2 regions of the Ureibacillus sp. FSL K6-0165 genome follow, and region 2 is predicted to be linked to the other one. Evidence: riboswitches for the same ligand, from Rfam matches in the RefSeq annotation. Region 2 holds a riboswitch; the other holds the start of a gene.
The links. Region 2 has a riboswitch for glycine ahead of gcvT (glycine cleavage system aminomethyltransferase GcvT). Riboswitches for the same ligand answer to the same signal wherever they lie in the genome.
Positions count from the first base shown of each region.

Region 1: another riboswitch for glycine. It lies ahead of NST00_RS01055 (ACT domain-containing protein); the one in region 2 lies ahead of gcvT (glycine cleavage system aminomethyltransferase GcvT).

Region 1 is NZ_JBBOQS010000001.1:219,328-230,157, forward strand. Features, by position in the region: gene NST00_RS01015 (bifunctional diguanylate cyclase/phosphodiesterase) at 1-60, opposite strand, end outside; gene NST00_RS01020 (hypothetical protein) at 658-810, opposite strand; gene NST00_RS01025 (hypothetical protein) at 963-1,106, opposite strand; gene NST00_RS01030 (DUF1450 domain-containing protein) at 1,242-1,514, opposite strand; gene NST00_RS01035 (class I SAM-dependent methyltransferase) at 1,674-2,279, shown strand; gene NST00_RS01040 (hypothetical protein) at 2,291-2,452, opposite strand; gene NST00_RS01045 (amino acid permease) at 2,785-4,179, shown strand; gene NST00_RS01050 (YceI family protein) at 4,418-4,948, opposite strand; glycine riboswitch at 5,279-5,355, shown strand; gene NST00_RS01055 (ACT domain-containing protein) at 5,430-5,708, shown strand; gene NST00_RS01060 (PFL family protein) at 5,723-7,084, shown strand; gene NST00_RS01065 (rhodanese-like domain-containing protein) at 7,706-8,044, opposite strand; gene NST00_RS01070 (DinB family protein) at 8,065-8,568, opposite strand; gene epsC (serine O-acetyltransferase EpsC) at 8,749-9,642, opposite strand; gene NST00_RS01080 (cysteine ABC transporter substrate-binding protein) at 9,855-10,727, opposite strand; gene NST00_RS01085 (amino acid ABC transporter ATP-binding protein) at 10,739-10,830, opposite strand, start outside.
Region 2 is NZ_JBBOQS010000001.1:2,231,085-2,241,914, reverse strand. Features, by position in the region: gene comGA (competence type IV pilus ATPase ComGA) at 184-1,215, shown strand; gene comGB (competence type IV pilus assembly protein ComGB) at 1,188-2,255, shown strand; gene comGC (competence type IV pilus major pilin ComGC) at 2,269-2,574, shown strand; gene comGD (competence type IV pilus minor pilin ComGD) at 2,590-3,015, shown strand; gene NST00_RS11140 (hypothetical protein) at 3,005-3,316, shown strand; gene comGF (competence type IV pilus minor pilin ComGF) at 3,289-3,738, shown strand; gene NST00_RS11130 (shikimate kinase) at 3,925-4,440, shown strand; glycine riboswitch at 4,564-4,654, shown strand; glycine riboswitch at 4,658-4,738, shown strand; gene gcvT (glycine cleavage system aminomethyltransferase GcvT) at 4,827-5,927, shown strand; gene gcvPA (aminomethyl-transferring glycine dehydrogenase subunit GcvPA) at 5,948-7,294, shown strand; gene gcvPB (aminomethyl-transferring glycine dehydrogenase subunit GcvPB) at 7,287-8,750, shown strand; gene NST00_RS11110 (rhodanese-like domain-containing protein) at 8,909-9,295, opposite strand; gene NST00_RS11105 (lipoate--protein ligase family protein) at 9,453-10,232, shown strand; gene NST00_RS11100 (vitamin B12-dependent ribonucleotide reductase) at 10,486-10,830, shown strand, end outside.

The DNA.
Region 1 (10,830 bases), 2.0 Mb from region 2:
CAAACTTTGTATGTCAATTTGCTGTTCAACATTGAACGAAACATTTGTTTTATCATCCATAAATCATTAATGCTCCTTTACAGAAAACGAAAAATATCCAAAAAATACCATTTTCCTATTATCCATACTTAAGCGCTCTTGGAAATAACACTAATTTTTTACTATTTTTATAATATCATATTAACAAAAAGCAATAATTAAGGTTAAAAAGTAATAATTAAAATGAATAATTTTTATAAATTTGTTGAAATTATGTCATAATTTCTCTAATTTTATTTGCAGAGCATATTTTATTGGATTTCCACCTTATAGTAACGTAAAAATTAACAAAAGGTGAATGTTGAATAAATTTATTGAAAGAAGATGAACTAGCTTTTCTGTGCGAGATAAAACGAAAATGCTTAGATATATACTATTGTTTGTGAGGAGAAAAAATTCAATAAATTGATAGGAATTTTCGTTTCTGGGAGAAAACACATCTTGCATATGAGAATGAAATTGACTTGGGGGAAGAATAGCTTGTATTTCATTACAAGAGAGAAAATGGCTTAAAAAAAGCTGAACCGCAAACCGCTAACGGTCTTTACGGACAGCCTTTTAGAAAAGAGAGGTTATGAGGTTAAAGTTGTAGCTATAATTTGTGTAAAGTCGGAAAAATTATTCCTTTGATGAAAGCAACTTCATTAGGCTTTTTATGTCTTCTTGCAAGGATTTCACTTCATCTTCAAGCCGATCAATTTTTTCATGCAATGGTTGTAATTCTCCATCTAACATATTTTTTAGACGTTCTGCTTTTTCATTTTGTTCCATAAACTATTCCTCCAAACAGTTTGCTGAACTTAAAGATGTATTCCGTTTACATCTTTATTGTATAACATCTTTTCTATAAAAATAGGATTTTACGAAAATCGTCATGTGATTGTCATTTTTCGATCAAATAAAAAAACGCTTAAGGAAATTCCTTAAACGCCCGCCCCGAATATCAAACTGTATATGAAGCCGTAAATGACACAAACAATTGTTGCAATAATAATGAAGACACCTAAATAATATAAAATATTGATTAAGATCTGCTCAAATCCATAACCCATGGGATAATAACCCATTTCCTTCCCTCCGTTGCAGAAGATTCGTTCACTTTTGATATATGCAAAAACGGTTGAACTGTTACTTCTAGAGGAATTCTGTATTCATCGAAGAAAACTGTAAACCACCTGTTTGCTTCTTCAAATTGCGGCTCTTCACTCAATCGGATTCAACTTGATTTCTTCATCGATTTTTTCTAATAACTCTTTTGCGTTGTCTGCTGAAATTGGCTCGCCATTAACAAGGGCATAATAATGACCGTCGCAAATTTCACAATAGGAATTACACCCTGTATCTTCCACTATTACATCTTCTCTCTGTTCCAACTCATCGTATACATCTGGATGGCAATAAGCCTTGTTCGATACACAAAATTCAACTCTATGTTTGAAAGGTTCACTTTTTCGACCGAATAATTTTTTGAACATGTGCGCACTCCTTCACTATGTAAACCGTTAATTAATTATATTATACTATGTTCTACTCTTTTCATCGTGAATAAACTTTGACAAACCAACTAAAAGGATGTACACCTTTTCACCTCTTCGATATACTAAAAAACACCTTATAAAGATGGGAGAATAATGATGAACGAAACAGAATATGATCGCTTCCTCCATATTGAAACTTGTGGATCGAATAACGGTATCTATCAATCCATTCATTATAATCGCTATGAACCCACTCCTTATTCTGCCTTAGAAGAATTGCTAAAAAATTATCAAATCAACGAGAACGACTCCATTGTCGATTTTGGCTGTGGATTAGGGAGATTAAGCATTTTCCTCCACTACAAAACAAATGCGTCTGTCTTGGGTATCGACATGAACGAGCAATTCATAAAAGAAGCAATGAAAAACCGAGAACGATATTGCAAGAAGTTTAAAAAAAAGGAAGATAAAATCCAGTTTCTCCGCTGTTTCGCTCAAGATTACCCAATTCAACCGACAGAAAATAAATTTTATTTTTTCAACCCTTTTTCCTTGCAGATATTTATGAAAGTGCTACATCATATCATGCTCTCAATCGAAGAGAAAAAGCGACCTGTGGACGTAATTTTATACTATCCATCAAATGACTACATCGATTATATAAATCATTACACTCCTTTTGAAAAAGTAATGGAAATTCCCATTCCTACATTGCACGAAAAAAATTGGCAAGAACGTTTTATTATTTATCGATTAAAATAGGAGCCATTGTTTTAATGGCTTTTTTTCATTATTTTTTGCCGTTCTTTTAAGATAAATCCCCCAAAAATGACCGTGCATCCGACAATGGAAATAATTAGTGCGAAGGCTGTCCATTTTGAAAAATAAACGCCAAATAGCAATAAAAATATCCCCATCCATATAAATATGTTCATATTTTGATTCTCCCTTTTCTAATAATGTTCTATCAAGTTAATTACACTTTCCCCATTGTATGAGAGAGCCTTACTAGATATGCTTCACATGCTTTGAATATGTTTTTAAAATGTAGGACAACTTAATAAGGATGGGAATAATTTATATTGTTATATTACAATAATAAAAATTGATATAATAATCAGAAATTTGTTAATTAATTAAAAATTATAACTTTTTGATTCTTCAACACTTCAACGCGAAAAAGTGCTATACTTTATTCGATTTTATTTTTAAGTAATAAAAATCACCAATAAATAAATTATTATATCAAAATAGGATGGAATGAGCTATGAAAAATCAATTATTTCGAAAATTATCTTTAAGCGAATTATTGAATCAAAAAGGCACATCACAGTTTAATAAAACAATGAATTCATTTGATTTAATCGCTCTTGGTGTTGGAGCAGTTGTCGGAACAGGGATTTTCATTTTACCAGGTACTGTAGCTGCTGTTCATGCAGGTCCTGCCATCGTTTTCTCATTTATTTTGGCAGCAATTGTATGCGCTTTTTCAGCCTTATGTTATTCGGAATTGTCTTCATCGATTCCAGTAGCTGGTAGTGCCTATACATATTCCTATGTGATCTTTGGCGAGCTAATCGCTTGGATAATCGGATGGAGTCTTTTGCTTGAGTATGGTTTAGCTGTTGCAGCAGTGGCAACTGGTTGGTCTGCTTACTTTCAATCTCTTGTTGAAGGATTTGGCATTCACGTACCGCAAGCATTATCAGGTCCATTCAGTCCAGCAAACGGAACATATATCAATTTACCAGCCATTATAATTATTTTACTTTTAGCTTCCTTCCTATCATTAGGAATGAAAGAGTCTAACCGATTAAATAAAATCATGGTTTTCATTAAACTAGGGATTATTTTACTCTTTATTCTTGTTGGAATGTTTTATGTGAAGCCTGACAACTGGCAACCATTTATGCCATTTGGTTTTGGTGGGATTTTATCAGGAGCAGCACTAGTAATCTTTGCTTATTTAGGTTTTGATGCGGTATCTTCCGCTGCTGAAGAGGTAAAAAATCCACAGCGAAACATGCCAATTGGAATTATCGGAACGCTCGTGATTTGTACAATTTTATATGTAGCCGTTTCCCTTGTGTTAACAGGGATGGTTCCATATACAGAATTGAATGTAGGAAATCCTGTTGCTTATGCGATGGAAATGAAAAATCTTGATTGGGTATTTGGTGTTATTTCGCTCGGAGCAGTCATTAGTATGATGACGGTGATTTTCGTTATGCTTTACGGAGGTACTCGCTTAGTGTACTCCTTTGCTCGTGACGGAATGCTTCCAAAAGTGTTATCAGAAATTCACCCTCGCCGTAAAATCCCGTTAAAAAATACATGGATTTATGCAATATTTGTATCTTTATTCGCTGGTTTTATTCCGATTGATAAGTTGGCAGAACTTGTGAATATCGGTACATTGATTGCTTTTGCTGCTGTATCGATTGGCGTTATCTTTATTAGAAAAATGAAAATTGATGGATTAAAAGAAGGATTTAAAGTACCATTGTTCCCAATTGTGCCAATTCTTTCTTGCCTCCTTTGTATTTTCATGATCGTCCAATTATCTACATTCACAATGTTTACTTGTCTTATCTGGATGATTATTGGTTTATTAGTGTATTTTGTGTATGGAAGGACGCATAGTGTATTGAATAAAAAATAGAATCAAAAAGCTTGTTGCCATGAGTGCAACAAGCTTTTTTTCGCTTGAGCATCATTTTAAAACAATAAGCTTTTTCTTTCCTTCATAATTAATAAAAGTTCTCTATTTGAGTCAACACCTTTGCGACGAAGATATGTTTCCCGCCGGAGTAATGTTCGGTAAAAGAAAAATTATTATCAAAAAGTAAGGGTGTCTGGAAAGTTTTCGCTTTCTAGACACCCTCTTCTTCCCCCACTAATTAGCTTGCAGGGTTCACTTCTAATTCTGCTTTTATTTTAATGTCTTTTCCTACCAATACGCCACCTGTTTCAAGGGCAGCGTTCCATGTAAGCCCGAATTCTTCACGGTTGATTTTTGCTTCCGCTTCGAATCCGTAAACTTCCACGCCCCAAGGGTTTTTCCCTTTACCATTGTACTCCACTTCGAATGTGACTGGTTTTGTTACATCTTTAATTGTTAAATCCCCTGTCACTTCAAATTCGTTATCATCTGTTTTCGTAATCACTTTGGATTGGAACGTAATTGTTGGATATTTTTCCGCATCAAAAAAGTCTGCAGATTTTAAATGATTATCGCGATCTTCTGATTTTGTATTAATGCTCGCAACATCAAAGGTAAATGCAATTGTAGCAGTTGTCAGATCCGTTAAATCTTCCGCTTCAATTTCAGCCGTATAAGAATCAAAATGCCCTCTCACCTTTGACACCATCATATGCTTTACTTCAAAACTAATTTCTGAGTGTGATTTATCAACAACCCACTTCGCCATTTTCATACCTCCCATATTATCCTATTTTGAATTCAAGATATATATGAATATTTATTTCGAATTAATTTATTTTGAATTCGAGATAAATATATCATGCACTTATTTTTTTGTCAATCCTTCCATTTATGAATCTCATGTTTTATTTCATATATTCCCTCTTCTTTACGAAAAAAACATTTAATCTACATTTTGAATCATAGATTGAATTTTCCTTTTTATGAAAAATTTCAATATATTTTTTGTTGACCAATTGTTCCAAAGGTGTTAGTATCTTTTAGTATTGGAACTGAATAGGTGTAGCGATGAATGCTGTGGGTAAAACTACACGCAGGAGCAGCTTCTGGAGAGACCACGTTTTGTGGCGCCGAAGGATTCACAATCTCAGGCAAAAGGACAGAAGAATGATAAACCTTATTATTCTTTTGTGTTTGAGATTGGGAAGCCAATCTCTTTTTTTATTACATCAATTGAGGTGAAACAAATGAGTGAACGTAGAAAAGCAATTGTAAGTGTCATTGGAAAAGATCAAGTTGGCATTATCGCAAAAGTAACGACTGTGATTGCAGATCGAAACATCAACATTTTAGATATCAGCCAAACGATTTTACAAGATTTCTTCACAATGATGATGGTGATTGATGTGACCGATTTACCTAATCTTGAAACTCTACAACAAGAACTTAATGAACTTGGTCAATCAATTGGCGTTGTCATTACTGTACAACTTGAAGAAATTTTCCAAGCAATGCATCGTGTGTGAAAGGACGTGCAAATATGAATTTTGAAATTCAAGAAATGATGGAAACCATCCGAATGGTTCGAACTGAAAACTTGGATATCCGTACAGTTACGATGGGGATTAATCTCAGAGACTGTGCAAATTCCGATTTCGATAAAATGAATCAAAAAATTTATGATAAAATCACTCACTACGCAAAAGATTTAAAGACAACAGCTGAAAAAGTGGAGAAAGAATACGGCATCCCTATTATTAATAAACGTATTGCCGTGACCCCAATTGCAGATCTTCTAGGCAATGCAACAAAAGATCAAGCAGTGGAACTTGCCAAAACATTAGACCGTGCTGCTGTAACCCTCGGTATTGACTTTATCGGTGGATTTTCGGCCCTCGTGCATAAAGGAATTGCGAAGGGAGACCAAGTATTATTTGATGCCCTACCAGAAGCTCTAGCAGTCACGGAGCGAGTTTGTGCATCCGTTTCTGTTGGAACAACAAAAGCCGGCATCAATATGGATGCAGTTCGTCAATTAGGTGAAATCATTAAAGAAACAGCAGAGCTTACAAAAGATAAATCGGGTCTCGGCTGTGCAAAGCTTGTTGTGTTCTGCAACCCTGTAGAAGATAATCCGTTTATGGCAGGAGCTTTCCTCGGATCCGGTGAAGGAGAAGTTGTGTTGAATGTCGGAGTTTCCGGACCAGGAGTTGTGTTGAATGCACTAAAGCGTTATCCAGATGCGGACTTAGGTGAAGTGGCAGATATTATTAAGAAAACCGCATTTAAAATTACCCGCGCTGGTGAATTAATTGGCCGAGAAGTAGCAAAACGCTTAGGGGTCCCATTCGGCATTATGGATTTGTCACTGGCACCAACAAATGCGATGAACGACAGTGTTGCTGAAATCTTAGAAGAAATTGGTTTGGAACGTGTTGGTACACACGGCACAATCGCCGCCCTTGCATTAATGAACGATGCAGTGAAAAAAGGCGGAGCGATGGCTTCTTCCTATGTGGGTGGATTAAGCGGTGCCTTCATCCCAGTTAGTGAAGATAACGGTATGATTCGTGGTATTGAAGAAGGTGCTCTAAGCTTATCAAAGTTAGAAGCGATGACATGCGTATGTTCAGTAGGGCTTGATATGATTGCCATTACGGGAGACGCACCTGCTAGTACCATTTCTGCAATGATTGCAGATGAAGCGGCTATTGGTATGATTAATAAAAAGACAACAGCCGTTCGCGTCATCCCTGTCCCTGGTGCAAAAGAAGGCGAAATGGTGGAATTTGGCGGCCTGCTTGGACGAGCACCTGTGATGGGAGTAAATCCATTTAGCTCTGAAAAAATCATTCGCCGAGGTGGACGCATTCCAGCTCCACTACAAGCGTTGGGGAATTAATTGATATAAGTGATAGAGCGAATGTAGAAAGTGATGAAGAGATCAGCTTTCTCATTCGCCCTTTTACTTGGCTATTATGAAATTAATCGATTGACTATTATGTTTACAGGTTTGGCTATTATCCCTTGATGATTGACTATTATTGTCATGACTTTGGCTATTATCACATGCCCCGAAAGCCATTTTTTGTCGATTGGCCATTATATACGCAAGTTTGACTATTATCTTTTGGAGCTTGACTATTATCAGCTCGATTCTGACTATTATCTCTCTTTTCAAGTGTAGATTTTTTTCGATTGACTATTATGTTCACAAATTTGGCCATTATCTCTTGATGATTGACTATTATTGTCATGACTTTGACTATTATCACATGACCCGATATACTTTTTTGGTTGATTGCCAATTTCACTCTTAGTGGATATCTTGTAATACTAAAGATGAAATGGGCGCGCCAAAATAATAAACTATCCTGCCAAAGTGCTTCCAAGACAGGATAGCATATCCTCCTTTCAGATACATTAACTTCTATCCTCAATGTAAATCCACCAAAAAAGCAAACTTTTCAGAAAGCCAATCCAATACCCACAGCTACTATACAACATTAAAACGTCTTACGACTTACTTCTTTATATAATCCTTCCAAGCTGTGAGTCCCCCATCTAATACAACTACATCATAATCATGTTTGGATAGAATGTTTGCACATTTTGTTGCAGAATTGCCTGTTGTGCAAGTGACAATGATTTCGCCTTTCTCAGGTAAAGCTGATATGTTTTTATCTTGATTATTTTCTAACTCGAAAATCTCTGTTTTATGGATATTAAGTGATTGGATGTTTTCCCCTTCAATATGGAAGGTATTATATTTCTCTTGATCTCGAACATCTAAAATCGTGAGTTGCTCACCTTGCTGCATTCTTTGGAACAATTCTTCTGGTGAAATTTTTTTCAATACCATCTTAAAATCCTCCTATGAAATTATAGTGGTGGTTCCTCTACTCCTAGATTAATCCAATCTTCTTTCGGCGGCCCATAAACGCCAAACGGTTTTAGCCCTGCTTGTCTCATTAGTACTGTTGCTTGTCCACGATGATGAATAATGTGTTTAATAAGCCCCATTAATATTTGGGCATTTGTTTCTTCTCTTCCAAAAGCAATTTGCACTTCTTTCAGTGATTCATCTGTCCATTGTTCTTGAATGACTTTCGCTGCACGAGCGCTCACTTCTTTAAAAGTATCCGCAATTTCCTTCGCCGAATCAGGAACTTTATCTGCATTTTCGACTAATTCCATTCTCAAACCAAAATGCACTAAATATTCCGGAATATTAGTTGTAAAATGCCAAACAATTCTTCCGAGCGTACGCCCTTCCGGATAAACTTTTTGTTTTAGAGACTCATCGGTTAGCCCTTCCAAAACCTTTTGCGTTAAGTTCGCCTCCCAATTCCATTCTCTTATAAAATCTTTAATTGTTACATACATAAAAAATTGCCTCCATTCTTTTGAAAAGATAGATAAGAACATCCGTTCTAATATTGTACCCGTATCCAAATAAAATATCAATTTTTTCCACCATTTGTTTTTGGAATATTGAGACCATAAGACTACATGAAGATATAAAAAACCCTTAAGCAATCATGTTTGCTTAAGGGATAGACAATCCTATTCTTTTTTCTGCTTAATATTTGGAAGCGGTTGGGAGTTGTAAATTCTTGAATATGGTGGAACGGATTGAGTTAACCAAATGTTACCGCCAATGACGGAATCATGTCCGATTTTCGTATCTCCACCTAGAATTGTTGCTCCCGCGTAAATCACTACATTATCCCCAATGTCTGGGTGACGTTTAATTCCTTTAATCGGGTTTCCATTTTCATCTAACGGGAAGCTTTTTGCCCCAATCGTTACACCTTGATAGATTTTAACATTTTTACCAATTGTGCTTGTTTCTCCAATCACCACACCTGTTCCGTGGTCAATGAAGAAGTACTCGCCAATTTTTGCTCCTGGATGAATATCAATACCTGTTAAACTATGAGCATGCTCTGACATAATTCTTGGGATAATTGGAACGCCTGCTTGGTATAATTCGTGAGCTATCCTATGTATCGTAATGGCTGTAATGGATGGATAGCTGAATAAAATTTCTTCTAATGATAAAGCTGCAGGGTCTCCATTGTAAGCCGCTTGAATATCCGTTTGTAGAATTTCACGAATTTCAGGTAATTTGTTGAGTAAATCCACAACGATTTCTTCTGCTCTTACTTCCGGTTGGCTTTCTCCATTATTTTTGAGCACTTTCGAAATGATATCTTTTAAATCTAGTGCAGTTGATCTTAATAGATTCCCAATGTTTGTCTCAATGCGCAATTCGTCTTTAAAGGTGTCGCAAAAACAAGGGTATAACACTTTACGGAAGTTCTTCAAAATTTTAATAATCTTTTCTTGCCCTTCAAAGCCGATAGATTGTTCAATTGGAAAGTGTTGTTTATGAACATCGAGCAATGAATTGGCGATGTTTGGTACACCATTGTTTAACCATTCATCTAATTTCAATGAATCCACCACCCTATTTTTTTTCGAAGGAAAGGAAAGGAACCCCTTTGCTAGTAAATTCTTTTTCCTTAGATTTTATTTATTGCTATCATATAAAACTTGCACTAGGTTTATCAACTATCTTGATTTTTTCATAAAATTTGACAATTAGAAAACTATTGATAGAACTAAAAACTTGCTGGATAAAACACTCCAGCAAGCATTTTTTAACATTATTCAACTTTACTTTCAACTACTACAGCATCAGCCTTGATTGTTTCACCGAAAGCAGGTTTTAATGTTTCTTCATATGCTTTTGTAAAGAATTTTTCTTCATATAAACTTTCAATTTCTTCATTTAACCATTCTAATAATTCTGTATTTCCTTTTTTAACAGCTGGAGCGATATAATCCAATTCACCTAAAGTAGGTAATGCTACTGTAAATCCTGGATTATTATTTGCCCAACTAAATAGTAAAGCGTTATCTTGAGCTAAAGCATCACCGCGTCCATCTTTTAGCGCTTCAAATGCTTCATTAATTTGATCATACTTCACCAATTCTACTTCCGGATAATTTTTCATGAAGAATGTTTCTGCAGTTGTCCCTTTAGGCACAATTAATGTTTTTCCTTTTAATTCTTCCACAGAAGAAATTGGCGATTTTTCAGATGATACAACACCGATTGCTACTTTCATATAAGGATGTGCAAAATCTACTTGCTCAGCTCTTTCTGGTGTAACTGTAAAGTTTGCCAATACGATATCTACTTTATCCGATTTTAATAAGTCAACACGAGCTTGTGGTTCAGTAATCACATATTCGATTTTTGACTCATCACCAAGTAAATCTTTTGCAATGCGTTTAGCTAAAACAATATCATATCCTTGATTTTCGCCTTTTTCATCAACATATCCAAATGGCGGTTTATCGCTGAATACTGCAACACGTAGTACCCCGCGCTCTTTAATTTCATCAATAACGGATTTTGTTTCAGTTTGAGCAGTTTCTTCTTCATTAGCTGATTCGTTGTTATTACTATTGTTGCATGCAGCTAATACTAGTATTAATAATGCAATCAATAAGTACGAATAAATTTTCTTCATCTTTCTTCCTCCTAAAATTGTAATATATTAATAAATTGTTGCGCACGTTGTGTTTGGGGATTTGAGAAAAAGTCTTTAGCTTGTGCTCGTTCATGAATCTTCC
Region 2 (10,830 bases):
TGATTATTGGGGATTAGCAAAATATTCAAAATTTGTAATAAAATCTGCCATAAACTTTTCAAAAATAAAGTTTCAACAGAAAAAAGGGGTCAAATAAAAATTTTAAGAAAAAGCCTTTTCCAAATATAAACTTCGTCTTATACTATTGCTAAATTCAGCGGTCACGAATTTAGGGAAGTGGTGATGCGTTTGAAAGTGGAGTCCGTTATTGAAACAAAATCAACTCAATTATTGTTAAAAGCTTTACATTTCGGTGCTAGTGATATTTTAATTGAGCCAACTCCAAACCATTACACCATTCAGTTTCGCAAATATGGAAAATTATTTCCTGCGGGTCATTTCCCTATTGAATTAGGGGATCGAATGATTTCCTTTTTCAAATATAAATCTTCTTTAGATATTAGTGAAAAGCGAAAGCCGCAAAGCGGTTCATTTGAAGAAATGTTTTCCAATCGTTTGTATGCCTTCCGAGTCTCTACTTTACCTTCCGTATATAAAAGAGAAAGCCTCGTTATCCGTTTGTTTTTACAAAATGCCTCATATCCGATTGCTTCATTATGTTACGATCGCCATTCATCAGAAAAATTATTAAGATTGATTTCCAATCGACAAGGATTGATATTATTTTGTGGCGCCACAGGATCGGGCAAAACTACGACATTATATTCATTAGCAAAATATTGCAGTGACACATTAGGGCGACATGTAATTTCTCTCGAAGATCCAGTGGAAAGCAGCCAGTCGTATATGCTTCAAATTCAAGTAAATGAGCTTGCAGGTATTACATATGCAGCTGGTTTAAAAGCAATTTTAAGACATTCGCCCGATGTCATTATGATTGGTGAAATCAGGGATGAAGAGACTGCAGAAATCGCCATGCGTGCTGCATTATCCGGTCATTTGGTGCTATCAACTATACATGCAAAAGATTCGGTGAATTGTCTATATCGTTTAATGGATTTAAATGTTTCCATAGAAGAAATTCGGCAAGCTTTGATTGCAATTATTGCCCAATGTTTAATTCAGTTACATGATAGCGATAGCAGGAAAGCAATTTATGAAATTTTGTCGGAAGATATTTTACAAGAAGCAATTATAAATACAGCGCAAGGAATTGAATATCACTTGCCAGTTGAGGAAACATTGGAATTCCAAAAAGCTGCAATTGAAGAATTGGGGGATTTGTCGTGCTACAGCAAATCAGCGAAAGAATGAATTTCCCCATTCAAAGAAATTATAAGGAGAAAGTTCGGGATGTTCCATCGCTCCTAAATAGGACAAGCATATTACTGAAAGAAGGATATACATTTTCAGATGCCTTATTTATGTTACTTCCTTATCACGTTAAAGAATTGGAAAAGTGGAATGCTTTATTACAACAACAGTTCAATAACGGTTCATCGGCAGTGGATATTTTACAACAACTTTCAATTCCAAAACATTTTTTATTATTGATAGCTATTGCAGAAGAAAAAGGGGATTTAGCTGAATCATTGCACCACGTAAGTAAGCAAATAAAATTTCAAGAAGATACGCAGCGGAAAATTGTGAAGTTGCTAATGTATCCCGCTTTCTTGATGATTTTATTAACAATGGTTTTTATATTGTTTCGAAGTTATTTTTTACCAAACATAGAGCAACTCGTGATTTCGAATCATTCAGAAAAGGTCAATAGTATAAACTTCGCTGTTGTATTGCTTCATATACCAGATTTTCTCATACTCCTCTTCATTATTTCGTTATTCTTGATATTTATTTCAATTCATTCCATTCGAAAAAAAGAGATCGCTCATCAACTAAACATCATTATGAAAATCCCTATAGTGAAGTATGTTTATCAAGTGAATTTAACAAGACAATTCTCTCATTTGCTTGGAAGTTTATTAGTATCAGGTATATCACTTCAACAAGCATTGTCTATTTTAGAACAACAACAAATAAGTCGCCACTTATCATATATCACAGCACTATTGAAACAAAGGGTGAAGTTCGGTGATTCATTGTCAGAGGCTGTGAAGATACTTCAACTGTTTATGCCGAAGTTTGATGAATTGATTCAACACGGTGAAAAAAATGGATACTTAGGCCGGGAAATGCTCATATTCAGCGAATTGCTAAATGAGAGGATCCAATCGACCATCAAATTTTGCTTGGCAAGCATTCAACCTCTTTTCTTTATTTTGATTGCGATATGCATTGTTGCAGCGTATTTAAGTATACTGTTGCCGATGTATGACTTAGTCGAAATCATGTAATAGAGGTGAAATCATGAAAAATCAAAAGGGTTTTACGTTAATTGAGATGTTAATTGTGCTATTTATTATATCTATCTTAATATTAGTAACTGTTCCAAACGTAACGAAACATCGGAATACGATTGATGATAAAGGTTGTGAAGCATATATCCGCATGATACAAGGGCAGGTAGAATCATACAAAATTGAATACAAAACCATCCCTACATTAGATCAATTAGTAAACAAGGGATACTTAAGAGAGGGGATGGATAAATGTCCGAATGGCAAGGGATTTACCATTGAGACGGATGGAACTGTGACATTAACCAATCAATAAAGGAGCATAGAGCAATTGAAAGAACAGGGGTATACGCTATTAGAAATATTATTCGTTTTAATGATTGTCGTATTGGTTGGTATGTTAGGGACAACCTTTTCTTTTAAAATGACAGAAAAAATGGTTGTGGAACAGTTTTTCCACCAATTTACATTGGACATTCAAATGGCACAAATGTTGGCCTTGGAAAAGCAAAGGAGCTGTTTTGTTTCTTTTGTAAATCAAGATACTTATAGAATATACCATCAACTAGATGAAGTGATTTTAGAGAGAAAACTACCGGAAATCATTGAGTTTGATCAGTATAGTAATTTATTAACTCTTCGAATTGATCCAGATGGAAATGTAAAAAATTTTGGGAAATTCACTTTTTACACTCCTTTCGGACAAAAACATATTGTCATTAATATCAATAAAGGACGAATTCGTTATGTGGAATGAAAAGGGGACTTCCATGTTAGAATCGTTGCTAACGCTTATGATTATTATAGTAGCCATAAGTTTTATTCCGTTCATTTTTCAACTTCAGCATTCTCTATACAATCAATCGTTGGAATTACATGCATCCCAAGTGGCCTATGAAGCAGTTATTATTGCTAAAAATACCGGTATTTTCGAAGGGAAAAAATGGATCGACAACGTAGAATATGCTTGGTATTTTCAAACAGATGCGGTTTGTGTACGATTTAACAATTTAGATGGGGTACGATACAAATGCATCAATGGCGATGGCGAATTGTAAGAAGTGGAAATGGATTTACATTTATCGAGGCGCTGTTTCAATTGGTGATTTTTTCGTTACTCGCTCAAGTAATTTTTATTTTTTATCTATTAATTCAACAATGGCACGACACGATTGTGGCAGAAGAACAAATTAAATGGGAAATCTTTATTCATGATTTACAACAATATTTACTTGATGCAGAGGATATTTATATAATGAATAATTCATTATATATCATAGACTCTTCCACAAAAACGATAAAAATAAACAAGATTACAGATGTGATTCGTTTGCAAATCAATGATCAAGGTTATGTGCCACTATTAATTGGTATTCGACATGCCGAGTTTTCCCTTTCAGACAATATTGTAACGATAAAAGTAGAATTCTTGAATGGTATTGTAAAGGAGAGAGCGTTACTTGTACAATATCATAAATAACGAAAAAGGCATAATATTTCCCGTTGCGATTGTCTTTTTGTTTTTTCTTATCACTGTTGTAATTTTTTACAGTTCAACCTACTTAACTCAATTTTCTATTATAAATTCATTGGAAAACATAAACATTCGTGCTACGATAAATTTACTTGGAGAAACCGCAGAGTTTTAGTAGAAAGGTGTCTAATTATGCGAAAGATTTACTTAGTAGGGTTTATGGGGTGCGGAAAAAGTGTAGTCGGACGCCAATTAAGCTATGCCCTACGATTGCCCTTTTATGATATGGATAAAGAAATCGTCAGACAACAAGGCATGTCGATTCCAGAAATTTTTGAAAAGTTTGGAGAAGAATATTTTAGAAATTTAGAAACTGAATTTTTAAAAAACTTTCGTGACGAAGCTTGCATTATTGCGACTGGTGGCGGCGTTGCAATGAGACAAGAAAATCGACAAATTATGAGACGGACAGGTTTAATCTTTTTTCTTGATGCATCATTTGAAGACATTTATAAAAGAATAAAAAATGATAAAAATCGACCAATTGCACAACGTTCGACTAAAAAAGAACTGGAACGACTATATTATTATAGAAGAAAATTTTATAAAAGAGCCGCTCACATCCGTGTCCTTACAAAAGATCGAACAATTCGCCAAGTGGTAAATTATATTGCTTTTCAAGTGAATCGACTAAAAGGCGAATGTTAAGGTGTTGATGTTTAAAAATGTTCGTTTTTTTAAGGAATTTTAAAAAATGATTGCCTTCTATTACGTTCAATGTTAGGATATAGGCAAAGATGTCTGTTTGTTGAAAAATTTCATATGGTGCGGATGATTGTGCGGGGAGAGAACGTTTTTACGTCGCCGAAGGAGCAAGTAGTAGAACTATGAATCTCTCAGGCAAAAAGACTCGTACGGGACGCAACTCTGGAGAGTGCTGAATAACAGCCACCCAAGGGGAAAGCCTATTTTATAATAGGTGTAACTTTCAGGTGCAAGGACAGAGAATTCCTTTAAAAAGGGGATTTTCTGTCCTTTTTGCCTAGTTTAAAGATATTGGTAGTAAATTGTTAATTAATGAGGGAGGTTTCACGATGGGAGAATTAAAGAGAACACCATTATTTGATGAATATGCGAAATATGGTGCAAAAACGATTGATTTTGGTGGATGGGAATTACCTGTTCAATTTTCATCAATAAAGGATGAACATGAAGCTGTAAGAAATCGTGCTGGACTTTTCGATGTATCCCATATGGGAGAAATTTTTGTAAAAGGGAAAGATGTTCTCGGCTATCTTCAAAAATTATTGTCCAATGACATTTCAAAAATTCCAGTTGGCGGCGCACAATATAATGTGATGTGCTATGAAAATGGTGGGGTTGTAGATGATTTAATCGTCTATAATCTTGGCGATGACCAATACTTGCTTGTTGTCAATGCGGCAAATATTGAAAAAGACTTTGAATGGATGAAAAAGCATGCAGAAGGCGATGTAACGATTATAAATCAATCAGATGAATATGCCTTAATTGCACTTCAAGGACCTCTATCAGAAAAAATCTTGCAAACATTAACAGATGTGAACTTATCTGAATTAAAACCATTCCAATTTAAAGCATCTGTTCAAGTTAGTGGTTATTCTGTATTGTTATCACGCAGCGGATATACAGGTGAAGACGGCTTCGAATTATACGGGGAGCCAAATTCAATTGTAGCATTGTGGAATAAACTATTAGAAGCAGGAAAAGAAGATGGATTGATACCATGCGGCCTTGGAGCACGTGATACGTTGCGTTTTGAAGCATGCTTACCGCTTTATGGACAAGAATTATCAGAAAATATTTCTCCATTAGAAGCAGGCATCGGCTTTGCAGTAAAACTTCAAAAAGATGCGGATTTCATCGGTAAAGAAGCTCTTAAAAACCAAAAAGAACAAGGGCTTTCAAGAAAACTGGTTGGTATTGAAATGATTGATAAAGGGATTCCTCGCCATGGCTATAAAGTATTTAAAGGCGACACTGAAATTGGAGAAGTTACAACTGGTACACAAATCCCTAGTACGAAACGTAATTTAGGACTTGCTTTATTAGATATTCAATATACTGAAATTGGTACAGAAGTGGAAGTAGAAATACGCAATAAAAAGGTAAAAGCACATGTTGTGCCGAAGCCATTTTATAAACGTGAAAAATAAAAATTAATGGAGGTCAAACAATGAAGCATCGTTATCTTCCAATAACGGAACAAGACAAACAAGAAATGCTCTCTACCATTGGAGTAGAAAGCATTGATGAATTATTTGCGGATATTCCTGAAGAGGTGCGTTTTAAAGGGCTTTATAATATTAAAGAAGCAGCATCTGAATCTGCGCTATTAAAAGAACTAAAAGCTTTAGCAGATAAAAATATCAACACTGAAACAGCTGTTTCATTCTTAGGTGCAGGTGTATACAATCACTACAAACCTGTTATTGTGGACCATGTTATTTCTCGGTCTGAATTCTATACTGCTTATACACCATATCAACCGGAAATTTCACAAGGTGAACTACAAGCTATTTTTGAATTCCAAACAATGATTGCCGAATTAACAGGTATGGATTTAGCAAACTCTTCCATGTATGATGGCGGAACATCGCTTGCAGAAGCAGGGATGCTTGCTGCTGGCTCAACAAGACGTAAAAAATTGTTAGTATCTGAAGCAATCCATCCTGAATATCGTACTGTTGTAGAAACTTATGCATATGGCCAATCAATCGAAGTAGTAAATGTGCCAATGAAAGATGGAGTAACAGATATTGAAGCATTAAAAGGTATGATTGATCAAGATACTGCGGCTGTTATGGTTCAGTATCCTAACTTCTTTGGTCAAATTGAAGACTTGAAAACAATGGGTGAGCTAGTACATGAAGCAAAAGGATTATTCATTGTTTCTGCAAACCCATTAGCATTAGGTGTGTTAACGCCTCCTGGAAAACTTGGAGCTGACATTACTGTAGGGGATGCACAACCATTTGGTATTCCTGAAAGTTTTGGAGGACCACACTGCGGTTATTTTGCTACGACTTCAAAATTAATGCGTAAAGTGCCTGGCCGTTTAGTAGGACAAACAGTAGACCAAGACGGACGTCGCGGTTTCGTATTAACATTACAAGCTCGCGAACAACATATTCGCCGTGAAAAAGCAACTTCTAACATTTGTTCGAACCAAGCATTGCTTGCTCTTGCTGCATCCGTTACTATGACAGCTTTAGGTAAACGCGGTATTCAAGAAATGGCAAAGCAAAACATCGTGAAAACTCGTTATGCAAAAACAGCGTTTGAGCAAGCTGGATTTACAGTTCCATTCCAAGGTGCTCACTTCAACGAAATCGTTGTAAAAGTAAACAAACCAGTGAGTGAATTAAACAAAAGATTATTAGAAAAAGGCATTATCGGTGGTTATGATTTAGGCCGCGATTATCCTGAACTTGAAAACCATGTACTTATTGCCGTTACAGAATTGCGTACGAAAGAAGAGATTGATCAATTAGTGCAAGAAATGGGGGCTTACAATGCATAACGAAAATCAACCGCTCATTTTTGAATTATCGAAGGAAGGGCGCATCGGCTACAGCTTGCCAGAATTAGATGTGCCAGAGGTAGAATTATCAGAATTAATTCCACAAGAATATTTGCGTGAAGAACCTGCTGAATTACCGGAAGTTTCAGAATTGGATATTATGCGCCACTATACAGCATTATCTCGCCGCAATCATGGCGTAGATTCTGGATTCTATCCACTAGGTTCTTGTACGATGAAATACAATCCAAAAATTAATGAAGAAGTCGCCCGCTTCTCTGGATTCGCAAATATTCACCCGTTACAAGACGAGCCAACAGTTCAAGGTGCAATGGAATTAATGTATGAACTTCAAACAGCTTTAAAAGAAATTACAGGTATGGATGAAGTTACATTACAACCTGCTGCGGGTGCACATGGAGAATGGACAGCATTAATGATGATTCGTGCTTTCCATGAAGCAAATGGGGAAGGTCACCGTAATAAAGTAATCGTTCCAGACTCTGCACACGGAACAAACCCAGCTAGTGCTACTGTTGCTGGATTTGATACAATTACAGTAAAATCGGATGAAAATGGTTTAGTTGATTTGGAAGATTTACGTCGAGTAGTTGGGAAAGATACAGCGGCACTTATGCTGACAAACCCAAATACGCTCGGGCTATTTGAAGAGCACATCATTGAAATTGCGGATATCGTGCATAGCGTGGGCGGGAAAGTATATTACGATGGAGCAAACTTAAATGCTATTATGTCAAAAGTACGCCCAGGCGATATGGGATTTGACTGTGTACACTTGAATTTACACAAAACATTCACAGGTCCACACGGCGGTGGAGGTCCTGGTTCTGGCCCTGTAGGGGTAAAAGCAGATTTAATTCCATTCTTGCCGAAACCAGTATTAGTGAAAAAAGAAGATGGCACGTTCCATTTTGATTATGATCGTCCACAATCCATTGGCCGTGTAAAACCATTCTACGGAAACTTCGGCATCAATGTACGTGCTTATACGTATATTCGTTCAATGGGACCTGAAGGATTAAAATTAGTAACAGAATATGCAGTATTAAATGCGAACTACATGATGCGTAAACTACAACCTTACTTTGACCTTCCTTATGATCGTCATTGTAAACACGAATTTGTATTATCTGGACGTCGTCAGAAAAAACTTGGTGTTCGCACATTAGATATTGCGAAACGACTACTTGATTTCGGTTATCATCCACCAACAATTTACTTCCCATTAAATGTGGAAGAGGGAATGATGATTGAGCCTACAGAAACAGAATCGAAAGAAACATTAGATGCGTTCTGTGATGCACTGATCCAAATCGCAAAAGAAGCGGAAGAGAATCCGTCTATTGTACAAGAAGCACCACATACAACTGTTGTGAGTCGATTAGATGAAACTCAAGCTGCTAGAAATCCAATTTTGCGTTATCAAAAACAATAGCGTTCAAAATAAAAATATCCATGAGTGCATCTCATGGATATTTTTTACTACTTTTAAACAAGCTATTTAAAAGATGATATATGACATGAGTAAAATATCATAAATATTGTTGGCGTAATCATGTCATTTCTTTAAATATAGGAATTTCAACAGGTAAACTAATTTTTTGTTTTAATTTTACCAGTCCAAGTTTTGAAACCGCCTTGAAGTTGATACAATTGATTGTAACCTTTTTTCTTTAAGAAAAGAGCTGCCCTAGAACTTCTTGTCATATTTTGACAATATAAATATACAGGAAGATCTGGACGAATTTCTTTGTAACGTTGACGCAATTGAGAAAAAGGAATATTACGTGCACCTAAAATGTGACCAGAATCAAATTCTTTTGTTTCTCGAACATCGATTAATTGAGCTTTTCGATATCCTTTAATAAATTCTTCTTGCGTCAAATTAGTAACAGATTTTTTTAAACGGAATGAACTTACTAAAACATAGATAATGATAAGTCCTAGGATTGTTGCAATCGTATATAATACTGTCGCCACTTCTAAAATTCTCCTTTCTATTTACATAGAACATTATAAATAAGAAATTGGCATTCGTCCATTCAGTTTGATACAATAAAAAAGTTGTGAGGAGGAAAACAAGTTGAAAACGAAATGGTATTTCATTAATTCAGGACCATGCAGTCCTTCTTATAATATGGCATTAGACGAGGCATTACTCGATTTTCATAGTAGAGGCGAAATTCCACCAGTCATTCGATTTTACGAGTGGAATCCGCCAACCCTTTCTATTGGATATTTCCAAAGAGCACATCGAGACATTGATTTTGATGCTTTAAAAGCGCAAAATATTGGCTTTGTTCGGAGACCTACTGGTGGAAGAGCAGTTCTTCATGACAGCGAATTGACATATAGCATCATCGTTACAGAACAATACCCAAATATGCCTGAAACGGTTACAGAAGCTTATCGTTTTTTAAGCGAAGGCTTGTTAAAAGGGTTCCACAATTTAGGATTAGATGCATATTTCAGCATCCCTGATACGGAGGAAAAACAAGAAGCATTGAAAAAACCAAAAAGTGCAGTTTGTTTTGATGCTCCAAGCTGGTATGAACTCGTTGTAGAAGGAAAGAAAGTTGCTGGAAGTGCGCAAACTAGACAAAAGGGTGTCGTTTTACAGCACGGTGCGATTTTATTGGATCTCGATGAGGACAAGCTGTTGTCTCTGTTCAAATTCCCTTCCGAAGAGGCAAAAGAGCGGATGCGAAAACAATTGCCGGAAAGAGCAGTTGCAATTAACCGTTTAACAACACGACGCATCACTATTGAGGAATGCATTCATGCATTCAAAAAAGGATTTGAAGAAGCTTTACAAATTGAACTTGTTCCATATGAATTAACAGAAGAACAAAAGGAATATGTGAGAAAATTAGAAGAAGAAAAATATGCAAATGATGAATGGAATTTCAGAAAGTAATTAAAAATTATAGTTCAAAAATTGTGACTAAAATTTAATATTCAGCTCCAAACTTAGAAATTTCTAAGATTCATAGAAATTATTATTTGTCAACCCCTTGAATCGATTCTAGTTATGAGGTAATCTTTTCTAAGTAGCAGAACGAAACAATATATTGTATGTTCATTTTACTAGACATACAATATATTGTGTTTTATTGTTTATATATGGGAAATGATAGATAAATTATATATGTGCTAAGGGAGGCTGGCAGATGGTAATGGTAGATTCTTATACGACCATCCTCATTGATCAACTAAACAAAGATATTGAACAATTTCCACAAGTTCATTCAATTACTCCAGATATGCATGTAACGCATAAAGGTGTATCGAGATTAGTCATGATTGACCGATACTCATTCAAGGATACGGAAAAGAAAACATTAAAACCTGGAGATTTTGTTGTATTAACAATTAAAGAAGATCCAAAGTTTCCAGCTCGAGGATTAGGTTATATCCAATCAATTGATTGGAATGCTAATAAAGCAGAAGTATTAATTGAAGAAGAATACAGAAATGTACTAGATGATCCAAAAGAACAAGAAACAGGTATCATC